3 regions of the Streptomyces sp. NBC_01390 genome follow, and region 1 is predicted to be linked to each of the others. Evidence: predicted binding sites of a transcription regulator. Region 1 holds the regulator's gene; each other region holds the start of a gene.
What was found. The regulator HrcA, encoded in region 1, represses chaperone genes, less so after heat shock. The targets are predictions, from matches to a motif close to TTNGCACTCNGNNNNNCNGAGTGCNAA.
Positions count from the first base shown of each region.

Region 2: the regulator HrcA is predicted to act here: its motif matches at 2,314-2,340, upstream of groL (chaperonin GroEL).
Region 3: the regulator HrcA is predicted to act here: its motif matches at 1,350-1,376, upstream of groES (co-chaperone GroES).

Region 1 is NZ_CP109551.1:4,286,862-4,290,867, reverse strand. Features, by position in the region: gene OG241_RS19140 (DUF3097 domain-containing protein) at 1-667, opposite strand, end outside; gene OG241_RS19135 (MBL fold metallo-hydrolase) at 699-1,475, opposite strand; gene hrcA (heat-inducible transcriptional repressor HrcA) at 1,771-2,787, shown strand; gene dnaJ (molecular chaperone DnaJ) at 2,788-3,924, shown strand; gene OG241_RS19120 (nitronate monooxygenase) at 3,991-4,006, shown strand, end outside.
Region 2 is NZ_CP109551.1:6,890,285-6,894,290, forward strand. Features, by position in the region: gene thrC (threonine synthase) at 1-1,052, shown strand, start outside; gene OG241_RS31185 (MoaD/ThiS family protein) at 1,141-1,416, shown strand; gene OG241_RS31190 (cold-shock protein) at 1,871-2,077, shown strand; gene groL (chaperonin GroEL) at 2,468-4,006, shown strand, end outside.
Region 3 is NZ_CP109551.1:7,797,520-7,801,525, forward strand. Features, by position in the region: gene OG241_RS35190 (polysaccharide deacetylase family protein) at 1-364, shown strand, start outside; gene OG241_RS35195 (polysaccharide deacetylase family protein) at 361-1,167, shown strand; gene groES (co-chaperone GroES) at 1,521-1,829, shown strand; gene groL (chaperonin GroEL) at 1,960-3,582, shown strand; gene OG241_RS35210 (ester cyclase) at 3,686-4,006, opposite strand, start outside.

The sequences.
Region 1 (4,006 bases):
TCTTCCAGTCCTGTCCGTGGGGGATCCGGGGCCAGCCGGGGATGCCCAGTGACGCGGGCTTCACCGCCTCCCACACGTCGATGTACGGGTGCCCGACCACCAGCGCGTGTTCGCTCGTCACCGACCGCGCGATCCGGAACTCCTTGGTGCCCGGGACCAGGTGGTCCACCAGGATGCCCAGGCGGGCGTCCGGGCCCGGGGCGAACTCGGTCACGATCGCGGGGAGGTCGTTGATGCCCTCCAGGTACTCGACGACCACGCCCTCGACCCGCAGGTCGTCTCCCCACACCTTCTCGACCAGTTCGGCGTCGTGCCGGCCCTCCACGTAGATCCGCCCCGCCCGGGCCACCCGCGCGCGGGCACCGGGAACCGCCACCGAACCGGAAGCGGTACGGGACGGACGTACCGCAGACGCGGCCGGTGACCCGGTGGGGCGGACCAGGGTCACCACCTTGCCCTCCAGCAGGAAGCCGCTCGGCTCCAGCGGGAACACCCGGTGTTTGCCGAAGCGGTCCTCCAGGGTGACCGTGCCCGCCTCGCAGCGGATCACCGCGCCGCAGAAGCCCGTACTCGGCTCCTCGACCACCAGGCCGGGGTCCGCCGGGACCTGCGGTACGGGCTTGGGCTTCTTCCACGGTGGGGTCAGGTCCGGAGAGTACTGGCGCATTCGGATGACGATAGGAGAAGCGGTCGCGCCGTCAGGCCACCGGCTCCCGCGACACGCCGAAACGCCTTGCCAGGGCGTCCCGTTGGGCCCGTACGAACGCCGCGTCCACCACCGCGCCGTGGCCGGGTACGTACAGCGCGTCCTCGCCGCCCAGGGCGAGGAGGCGGTCGAGGGCCGCCGGCCAGTGCGACGGTACGGCGTCGGGGCCCGCCTGCGGTTCGCCCGACTCCTCGACCAGGTCGCCGCAGAAGACGATCGTCGGGTTGGTGGTGGGGGTGGTGGGTACTACGACCGCCAGGTCGGTTCGGGTGTGGCCCGGGCCCACGTTCCAGAGGGTGGCTTGAGGGCCGCCGGGCAGTTCTATGGTGAGGCTTTTTTGGATCTGCTGACGTGGAACGACCAGGGTGTCCGCCGCCTCCTCCGCCGCGCGGACGTCCAGACCGTTGCGTACCGCGTCCGCGCGCAACGCCTCGCGCCCCAATGGCCCGAATTCGCTTCCTGAGCCGTCCTCGCCCCCTGCCGCCAGGACATGCGCACCCGCGAACGCCGCCGCCCCGAAAACGTGATCGAAATGGGGGTGCGTCAGTGCGAGAAAGTCCACACGGCGACCGGCTAGCGACTGGGCCTCCAGGCGCAGCCGTGCGCCCTCCGCGAGGCTTGATCCGGCGTCGATCAGCAGCGCGCCGCCCGGGCCGGTCACCAGTCCCACCGTGCAGTCCCAGACCGGCAGGCGGCACCGCCCCACCCCGGGGGCCAGGCGCTCCCAACCCAGGTCGCCCCACCTCGGCTCTTCCCAAGTCACCTTCATGCGGCGACGCTAGCCGCAGCAGGCGGAAGCGGGCGGAAGCAGAGGGAAGTCGTGGCGCCGAGCGGTTGCCGCGGACACGACATCGCAGGACAGGTCGGTACAGGTCGGCAGGTCGGCGCGGGCCGCCCTTGCCGGGGGTGTACCCGGCAGCCGTACACTGGGCCGGGGAAGTCTGGCACTCGGGCACGAAGAGTGCCAGGGAAGGCCAATGGAGAGCCGAAGAGACGTGCAGGTCGGTGCGGAAGCCCGGTTACCGGGGTAGGCACTCAGGGGACGACAGCTGGAGGTGTGCGCGATGCTCAGTGAACGCAGGCTCGAAGTGCTGCGCGCCATCGTCCAGGACTATGTCGGCACCGAGGAGCCGGTCGGGTCCAAGGCGCTCACCGAGCGGCACAACCTCGGGGTCTCACCGGCGACCGTCCGTAACGACATGGCGGCGCTGGAGGACGAGGGCTTCATCGCCCAACCTCACACCAGTGCCGGGCGTATCCCGACCGAGAAGGGCTACCGGCTCTTCGTCGACAGGCTCGCCGGCGTCAAGCCGATGACCGCGCCCGAGCGGCGTGCCATCCAGAACTTCCTGGACGGCGCCGTCGATCTCGACGATGTGGTGGGGCGTACGGTTCGGCTGCTTGCCCAGCTCACGCGGCAGGTCGCCGTCGTGCAGTATCCGTCGCTCACCCGGTCCACCGTGCGGCACGTGGAGCTGCTCTCGCTCGCTCCCGCGCGCCTGATGCTCGTGCTGATCACGGACACGGGCCGGGTGGAGCAGCGGATGATCGACTGCCCGGCGCCCTTCGGGGAGACCTCGCTGGCGGATCTGCGCGCGCGGCTCAACAGCCGGGTCGCGGGCCGCCGGTTCGCGGACGTGCCGCAGCTTGTGCAGGACCTCCCGGACGCCTTCGAGGTGGAGGACCGGGGCACGGTCACGACGGTGCTCTCCACCCTTCTGGAGACGCTTGTCGAGGAGGCCGAGGAGCGGCTGATGATCGGCGGAACCGCCAATCTGACCCGCTTCGGGCATGACTTTCCCCTCACTATCCGACCCGTTCTGGAAGCCCTGGAGGAACAGGTCGTACTTCTCAAACTCCTTGGTGAGGCCGGGGATTCGAGCATGACCGTACGAATCGGTCACGAAAACAAATACGAGGGACTCAACTCCACGTCCGTCGTGTCGGTCGGTTACGGTTCGGGCGGCGAGGCAGTGGCCAAGCTCGGCGTGGTCGGACCGACCCGCATGGACTACCCGGGAACGATGGGAGCGGTACGCGCAGTGGCACGGTACGTCGGACAGATCCTGGCGGAGTCTTAAGTGGCCACGGACTACTACGCCGTACTCGGCGTGCGCCGCGACGCGTCCCAGGACGAGATCAAGAAGGCGTTCAGGAGGCTCGCCCGCGAGCTGCACCCGGACGTCAACCCCGATCCGAAGACGCAGGAGCGGTTCAAGGAGATCAACGCCGCGTACGAGGTGTTGTCGGACCCGCAGAAGAAGCAGGTCTACGACCTCGGTGGCGACCCCCTCTCGCAGGCGGGCGGCGGAGGCGCGGGCGGCTTCGGCGCCGGTGGCTTCGGGAACTTCTCGGACATCATGGACGCGTTCTTCGGAACGGCGTCCCAGCGGGGGCCGAGGTCGCGTACGCGGCGCGGCCAGGACGCGATGATCCGGCTCGACATCGAGCTGGACGAGGCCGCCTTCGGGACCACCAAGGACATCCAGGTCGACACGGCCGTGGTGTGCGCCACCTGCAGTGGTGAGGGCGCGGCGCCCGGGACCTCCGCCCAGACCTGCGACATGTGTCGCGGCCGGGGCGAGGTGTCCCAGGTGACGCGGTCCTTCCTGGGCCAGGTCATGACGTCACGGCCCTGCCCGCAGTGCCAGGGGTTCGGGACGGTCGTTCCGACCCCGTGCCCCGAGTGCGCCGGTGACGGGCGGGTGCGGTCGCGTCGGACGCTGACCGTGAAGATCCCCGCGGGTGTCGACAACGGTACGAGGATCCAGCTCGCCGGAGAGGGCGAGGTGGGGCCCGGTGGCGGTCCCGCCGGTGACCTGTACGTCGAGATCCATGAGCTGCCGCACTCGCAGTTCCAGCGGCGCGGCGACGATCTGCACTGCACGGTGACTCTGCCGATGACGGCGGCGTCGCTGGGCACGAAGGTGCCGCTGGAGACTCTCGACGGGCTGGAGGAGGTCGACATCCGTCCGGGCACGCAGTCCGGGCAGTCGATTCCGCTGCACGGGCGCGGTGTCACGCACCTGCGGGGCGGGGGACGCGGTGACCTCATCGTCCATGTCGAGGTCATGACTCCTTCGAAGCTTGATCCCGAGCAGGAGAGGTTGCTGCGCGAGCTGGCGCTGCTGCGGGGCGAGGAGCGGCCCACAGGGCAGTTCCAGCCTGGGCAGCAGGGGCTGTTCTCGCGGTTGAAGGACGCGTTCAACGGTCGCTGAGCGAAGGTTCCGGCAAGGGTTCCGGCCTGATTCGGACTTGTGCGGAGGACGTGACAACATGCCGTCATGTCCTCCGCACTGA
Region 2 (4,006 bases), 2.6 Mb from region 1:
CCGTTCCCGCGAACGTCGCCGAGAAGCCGAACATCAACCCCGGCTGGACCAAGCTCGTCCAGGCCGACAACCTCGCCCGCGAGCTGGGCGTCGACGCCGGCAAGCTCTTCGTGAAGGACGACTCCGGCAACCCGACGCACTCCTTCAAGGACCGGGTCGTCGCCCAGGCCCTGGAGGCCGCCCGCGCCTTCGGCTTCACCACCCTCTCCTGCTCCTCCACTGGCAACCTGGCCGGTGCCGTCGGCGCCGCCGCCGCCCGGGCGGGCCTGCGCTCCTGCGTGTTCATCCCGCACGACCTGGAGCAGGGCAAGGTCGTCATGGCCGCGGTGTACGGCGGCGAGCTCGTCGGCATCGAGGGCAACTACGACGACGTGAACCGCTTCTGCTCCGAGCTGATCGGCGACCCGGCCGGCGAGGGCTGGGGCTTCGTCAACGTCAACCTGCGCCCGTACTACGCGGAGGGCAGCAAGACCCTGGCGTACGAGATCTGCGAGCAGCTCGGCTGGCAGCTGCCGGACCAGCTCGTGGTGCCCATCGCCTCCGGGTCGCAGCTCACGAAGATCGACAAGGGGCTGCAGGAGCTGATCAAGCTCGGGCTGGTCGCCGACAAGCCGTACAAGATCTTCGGCGCCCAGGCGGAGGGCTGCTCGCCGGTGTCCGTCGCCTACAAGGCCGGGCAGGACGTCGTACGGCCGCAGAAGCCCAACACCATCGCCAAGTCGCTGGCGATCGGCAACCCGGCGGACGGGCCGTACGTGCTGGACATCGCGCGGCGGACCGGGGGAGCGGTGGAGGACGTCAACGACGAGCAGGTGGTCGACGCGATTCGGCTGCTCGCGCGTACGGAGGGGATCTTCGCGGAGACCGCCGGTGGTGTGACCGTCGGTGTCACGAAGAAGCTGATCGAGAACGGGCTGCTGGACCCGACGCTCACGACCGTTGTGCTGAACACCGGGGACGGTCTCAAGACGTTGGACGCGGTGGCGGACACGGGGCTCACCGCGACCATCCGGCCCAGCCTTGAGTCGTTCCACGCGGCGGGGCTCGGTTAAGAGGTAGTTGTTTTTCTGCGGGCCCGTGGGGGCTGGTCGCGCAGTTCCCCGCGCCCCTAGGTATGTCACCTGACCGGAGGTTTACACCGTGAGCGTTTCTGTCCGTATCCCCACCATCCTCCGCACCTACACCGGTGGGCAGGCCGAGGTGGCTGCCGAGGGTGGGACCCTTGCCGAGGTCATCGCCGATCTGGAGAAGAACCACACGGGGATCGCCGCCCGCGTGCTCGACGACCAGGGCAAGCTGCGTCGCTTCGTCAACGTGTACGTCAACGACGACGACGTCCGCTTCGAGCAGGGGCTGGAGACGGCGACGCCGGACGGTGCCGGGGTGTCGATCATTCCGGCCGTCGCCGGAGGCTGATCAAGGGTTTGATACCCGCCAGTAGTAACCGTCGGTAACATCGATTACCGAGAGTTCATCGAATTGCCCCCTCCGTGAGAGAAGCGGAGGGGGCAATTCTGTATGGTTGAGCGCGGTACAGTTGGGGAAGCCGCACCATCTCGCTCGCCGCACGCGTATTGATTCCTGCCGCGCACCCAACGAGAAGTAGCCAAAGTGTGCAGGCAATTTGCGTTTTTTGTTCACTTTGTGGGGCCCGGCTTGCCCTGAATCCGCGTGAATTCTCCGCATATTTCCTGACCTGGCGTGCCTGGATTTCTCGTCCAATTGACCTGTTGCAGAGGGCAGTTGGACAGATACATTCGGCCGCGGTCGACGCGTTCCGGCGCACACCTCCACCGGTTGGGGGGGTGAGGTCTGACCCGGATCCGCGAAGTGCGGATCCGTGCAAGGGCCAGTAATAGGGGAGTTAGGCATGGCTCAGGGCACCGTCAAGTGGTTCAACGCGGAGAAGGGGTACGGCTTCATCGCGGTCGACGGTGGTGCGGATGTTTTCGTCCACTACAGCGCGATTCAGATGGACGGCTACCGCACCCTCGAGGAAGGTCAGCGGGTCGATTTCGAGATCTCGCAGGGCCAGAAGGGGCCGCAGGCGGACATGGTCCGTCTGGCGACCACCTGAAGCACGCGCCGGAGCACACGCAGCGACGTTCTTCTTCCTTCATCGAAGGATTCGATGGGCTCGTACCTCGTGGGACCTCACGGGGTGCGGGCCCATCGGCGTGTCCGCAGGCGGGGTACGCGGTCGATGTCCGCAGGTGTGTCGGCGTTGCTACCGGGCCGTAGCCACCCCCCTGTTCACCTGGGGATCTTCGAGAGCCGCTTGCACTCGGCAGGGGCGAGTGCTAATCATTGGCGTTAGCACTCTGAAGGTGAGAGTGATAACGAAGGACCGGGTGGGTGAGGCCCGCAGGCCAGGTGGTGCAAGGAATCACCGAGGCAGGCAGGCCGTCCGTCGCGGGCGCCAGCGCGGTCCGGAGCAATCCACCCCAGTCCGGGAGGACCACTTCACATGGCCAAGATCATCGCGTTCGACGAGGAGGCACGGCGCGGTCTCGAGCGCGGGATGAACCAGCTCGCCGACGCCGTCAAGGTCACCCTCGGCCCCAAGGGCCGCAACGTCGTCCTCGAGAAGAAGTGGGGCGCCCCCACGATCACCAACGATGGTGTTTCCATCGCCAAGGAGATCGAGCTCGAGGACCCTTACGAGAAGATCGGCGCCGAGCTGGTCAAGGAAGTCGCGAAGAAGACGGACGACGTAGCCGGTGACGGCACGACGACCGCGACCGTCCTGGCCCAGGCTCTGGTCCGCGAAGGCCTGCGCAACGTGGCCGCGGGTGCGAACCCGATGGCCCTGAAGCGCGGTATCGAGAAGGCCGTCGAGGCCGTCTCCGGTGCGCTGCTCGACCAGGCGAAGGAGGTCGAGACGAAGGAGCAGATCGCTTCGACCGCCTCCATCTCCGCCGCCGACACGCAGATCGGCGAGCTCATCGCCGAGGCGATGGACAAGGTCGGCAAGGAAGGCGTCATCACCGTCGAGGAGTCCCAGACCTTCGGTCTGGAGCTGGAACTCACCGAGGGTATGCGCTTCGACAAGGGCTACATCTCGGCGTACTTCGCGACCGACATGGAGCGCATGGAGGCGTCGCTCGAGGACCCCTACATCCTCATCGCCAACTCCAAGATCTCCTCGGTCAAGGACCTGCTCCCGCTCCTGGAGAAGGTCATGCAGTCGGGCAAGCCGCTGCTGATCATCGCCGAGGACGTGGAGGGCGAGGCCCTCTCGACCCTGGTCGTCAACAAGATCCGCGGGACCTTCAAGTCCGTCGCGGTCAAGGCCCCGGGCTTCGGTGACCGCCGCAAGGCGATGCTGAACGACATCGCGATCCTCACGGGTGGCGAGGTCATCTCCGAGGAGGTCGGTCTCAAGCTCGAGAACACCTCCCTGGACCTCCTGGGCCGTGCCCGCAAGGTCGTCATCACCAAGGACGAGACCACGATCGTCGACGGCGGCGGCTCCGCCGACCAGGTCGCCGGCCGGGTCAACCAGATCCGCGCCGAGATCGAGAACTCGGACAGCGACTACGACCGCGAGAAGCTGCAGGAGCGCCTGGCGAAGCTCGCCGGCGGTGTTGCGGTCATCAAGGCCGGTGCCGCGACCGAGGTCGAGCTCAAGGAGCGCAAGCACCGCATCGAGGACGCCGTTCGCAACGCGAAGGCGGCCGTCGAGGAGGGCATCGTCGCCGGTGGTGGCGTGGCCCTGCTGCAGGCCTCCTCGGTCTTCGAGAAGCTGGAGCTGACGGGTGACGAGGCGACCGGCGCGAACGCCGTGCGACTCGCCCTGGAGGCCCCGCTCAAGCAGATCGCCGTCAACGGTGGCCTCGAGGGTGGCGTCATCGTCGAGAAGGTCCGCAACCTTCCCGTCGGCCACGGCCTCAACGCCGCGACCGGTGAGTACGTCGACATGATCGCCGAGGGCATCATCGACCCGGCGAAGGTGACGCGCTCCGCGCTGCAGAACGCCGCGTCGATCGCCGCGCTGTTCCTCACC
Region 3 (4,006 bases), 3.5 Mb from region 1:
CCTGCCGGCCCTCTCCTACGAACAGCAGCGGACCGAGATCTGCGGCATGCAGGAAGTGATCACCAAGCGCTACGGCACCCGCCCCGCCCTCTTCCGCCCGCCGTACGGCAACTACGACCAGGACAGTCTGCGCGCGGCGAAGTCGTGCGGAGTGAAGTACGTCCCCCTGTGGAACGAGGAGGTCTTCGCCGACCACTGGGACTACCGGGAAGGCGACCGGGACCTCCACCCCGGGGACATCGTCCTCAGCCACTTCCGGGGCAGGGACGACGGGAAGGGCACGATGCCCGACATGGTCCGCCGCTTCATGAAACTCGTCACCGCCAAGGGATACGCGGTGGCCCGTCTTGAGGACTACCTGTGACCGTGCGCCCGCTGGCCGCCGCCGCACTCGCCGCCGCGCTCCTGGCGACAACGTCCACGGGTTGCGCCCAGTCCGTGGCCCCCATCGAACGCCTGGGCAGAAAAGCGGCCCAAGCGGCCCACCAGAGCCGCACACACTCCTCCCCGACCACCGACGCGCAGGCGTACCGCCGCTGGGGCCTGTCGTCCCCCGTGCGCCTGGCCCCGCCCCCGTCCACGCACCCACGCAGGATCCGCACAGCAGGCCCCGGCCTCCCCCCGGTCGTCGACCGCGTCCCGACCCACGACAAGGTCGTCTTCCTCACCTACGACGACGGCGCCGAACGCGACCCCCGCTTCGTCGACCTGGTCCGCGAACTGCGCCTCCCGGTCAGCATGTTCCTCACGTCGAGAGTCGTGGGCCCGGGCTACGCCCACTTCGCCCGCCTGCGCGAGGTCGGCGCGAGCATCCAGAACCACACCCTGGACCACCAGTCCCTACGGGGCCTGCCGTACGCCGGCCAGCGCGCCGAGATCTGCGGCCAGCAGGACAGCCTCCGCGCACGCTTCGGCCTCCGCCCCCGCCTCTTCCGCCCGCCCTACGGCACCTACGACACGACCACCCTGAGAGCGGCCTCGGACTGCGGGGCCTCGACGCTGGTGCTGTGGACCCCGGGGGAGCAGCCACTGGGACCGGGCACCATCGCCCTGGTAGGCCCCGACGACGACCTGAACGCCCCACCCCTGGTCGAACGGACCCTGCAGCTCCTCCGGGAGGTGCAGAGGAGAGGCCTGAGCGTGGGCCGCCTGGAGGACTACCTCTGACCCGAGCACTTTCCGAACGCCCGGCGACCCTTCAGCCCGTCCGGCGTTTGAGGACGAGCGCGTCCAGCGCGACCACGGGGGCCTGGGGGCAGAGCCCCCAGAAACCGGCGCTCACACCAACGACCAGCACCTCACCGGACCCCAGGATCACCGACCCCCCGCCCGCCAAACCGTCGGAGACATTGGCACTCCGCTTGACCGAGTGCTAATCGCAGTCATAGTCTCAGTTCTGGCACTCCCCCCTGGAGAGTGCCAACAGCGACGGGCAGGTCCGGCACCCGCGACGACGGATCCACCTGGTCGCCACCTCAGACAGTTAACCCCGTGAGATCTCCGAAGGGGGAGGTCGGATCGTGACGACCACCAGCTCCAAGGTTGCCATCAAGCCGCTCGAGGACCGCATTGTGGTCCAGCCGCTCGAAGCCGAGCAGACCACGGCCTCTGGCCTGGTCATCCCGGACACCGCCAAGGAGAAGCCCCAGGAGGGCGTCGTCCTGGCAGTTGGCCCGGGCCGCTTCGAGAACGGCGAGCGCCTGCCGCTCGACGTGAAGACCGGCGACATCGTGCTGTACAGCAAGTACGGCGGCACCGAAGTGAAGTACAACGGCGAGGAGTACCTCGTCCTCTCGGCTCGCGACGTGCTCGCGATCGTCGAGAAGTAATTCACCCGGATTAATCAGCATTACCAGCATTGCAGTGAACTGCGCCCCTGGCCCCCGCGACTCTCAACAAGCCGGGTGCTGGGGGCGCAGTTCGTTTCACCCACATTTCCGAGAGGGCTGAACCGCTCCCATGGCGAAGATCCTGAAGTTCGACGAGGACGCCCGTCGCGCCCTTGAGCGCGGCGTCAACAAGCTTGCCGACACGGTGAAGGTGACGATCGGCCCCAAGGGCCGCAACGTCGTCATCGACAAGAAGTTCGGCGCCCCCACCATCACCAACGACGGCGTCACCATCGCCCGCGAGGTCGAGCTCGACGACCCGTTCGAGAACCTCGGCGCCCAGCTGGTGAAGGAGGTGGCGACCAAGACCAACGACATCGCGGGTGACGGTACGACCACCGCCACCGTGCTGGCCCAGGCGCTCGTCCGCGAGGGCCTGAAGAACGTCGCCGCCGGCGCCTCCCCGGCCGCCCTGAAGAAGGGCATCGACGCGGCGGTCAAGGCTGTGTCCGAGGAACTCCTCGCGACCGCCCGCCCGATCGAGGAGAAGTCCGACATCGCCGCCGTGGCCGCGCTCTCCGCGCAGGACACGCAGGTCGGCGAGCTCATCGCCGAGGCGATGGACAAGGTCGGCAAGGACGGTGTCATCACCGTCGAGGAGTCCAACACCTTCGGCCTGGAGCTCGACTTCACCGAGGGCATGGCCTTCGACAAGGGCTACCTGTCCCCGTACATGGTGTCCGACCAGGAGCGTATGGAGGCCGTCCTCGACGACCCGTACATCCTGATCCACCAGGGCAAGATCGCCTCCATCCAGGACCTGCTGCCGCTGCTGGAGAAGGTCATCCAGACCAACTCCTCCAAGCCGCTGCTGATCATCGCCGAGGACGTCGAGGGCGAGGCCCTGTCGACCCTGGTCGTGAACAAGATCCGCGGCACCTTCAACGCGGTCGCGGTCAAGGCCCCCGGCTTCGGTGACCGTCGCAAGGCGATGCTCGGCGACATGGCCGCGCTCACCGGCGCCGAGGTCATCGCCGAGGAGGTCGGCCTCAAGCTCGACCAGGTCGGCCTCGACGTGCTGGGCACCGCCCGCCGCGTCACCATCTCGAAGGACGACACGGTCATCGTCGACGGTGGCGGCGACAAGGGTGCCGTGGCCGGCCGCGTGAACCAGATCAAGGCCGAGATCGAGAACACGGACTCCGACTGGGACCGCGAGAAGCTCCAGGAGCGCCTCGCGAAGCTGGCCGGCGGCGTGTGCGTGATCAAGGTCGGCGCCGCCACCGAGGTGGAGCTGAAGGAGAAGAAGCACCGTCTCGAGGACGCGATCTCCGCGACCCGCGCCGCGGTCGAGGAGGGCATCGTCTCCGGCGGTGGCTCCGCGCTCGTGCACGCCGTGAAGATCCTCGAGGGCAACCTCGGCAAGACCGGCGACGAGGCGACGGGTGTCGCGGTCGTCCGCAAGGCCGCCGTCGAGCCGCTGCGCTGGATCGCCGAGAACGCCGGCCTGGAGGGTTACGTCATCACCTCCAAGGTCGCCGAGCTCGACAAGGGTCAGGGCTTCAACGCCGCCACCGGCGAGTACGGCGACCTGGTCAAGTCCGGTGTCATCGACCCGGTCAAGGTCACCCGCTCCGCCCTGGAGAACGCGGCCTCGATCGCCTCCCTCCTCCTCACGACCGAGACCCTGGTCGTCGAGAAGAAGGAAGAGGAAGAGCCGGCCGCGGCCGGCGGTCACGGCCACGCCCACTGAGCCAACAGCTCACACGGCACGAAGAAACCCCCCGTTCCTGGCTGGAACGGGGGGTTTCTCCCTTCGCGGGCGGTCCGATGCTCTCTCCTCCTCCGGGGAGTGACTACTGCTCCAGGGAGTCGAGCGCTCCCAGTTGCCCCATCAGCCCCAGCCGGTCGTACTCCCACCAGCCCTCGACGATCTTCCCGTCAGCGTCGAACCGGTGGATGGTCGTACCCGTCATCGACGCCTGCCTGCCACTGCTGGGAATCCCGAGGAAGTCGCCGCGCTGGGTCCCGCTCCACGTCCAGCGGGTGCAGACCCGGTCGCCCTGGGCGATCTGGTCGTGAATGGTGAACGCGAAGTCGAAGCCCTCACGCCACATCTGCATCTCGCGCCGGGCCGCGTCCAGCCCGATGGCATCCTGCTCGTTGGACGGATCGTG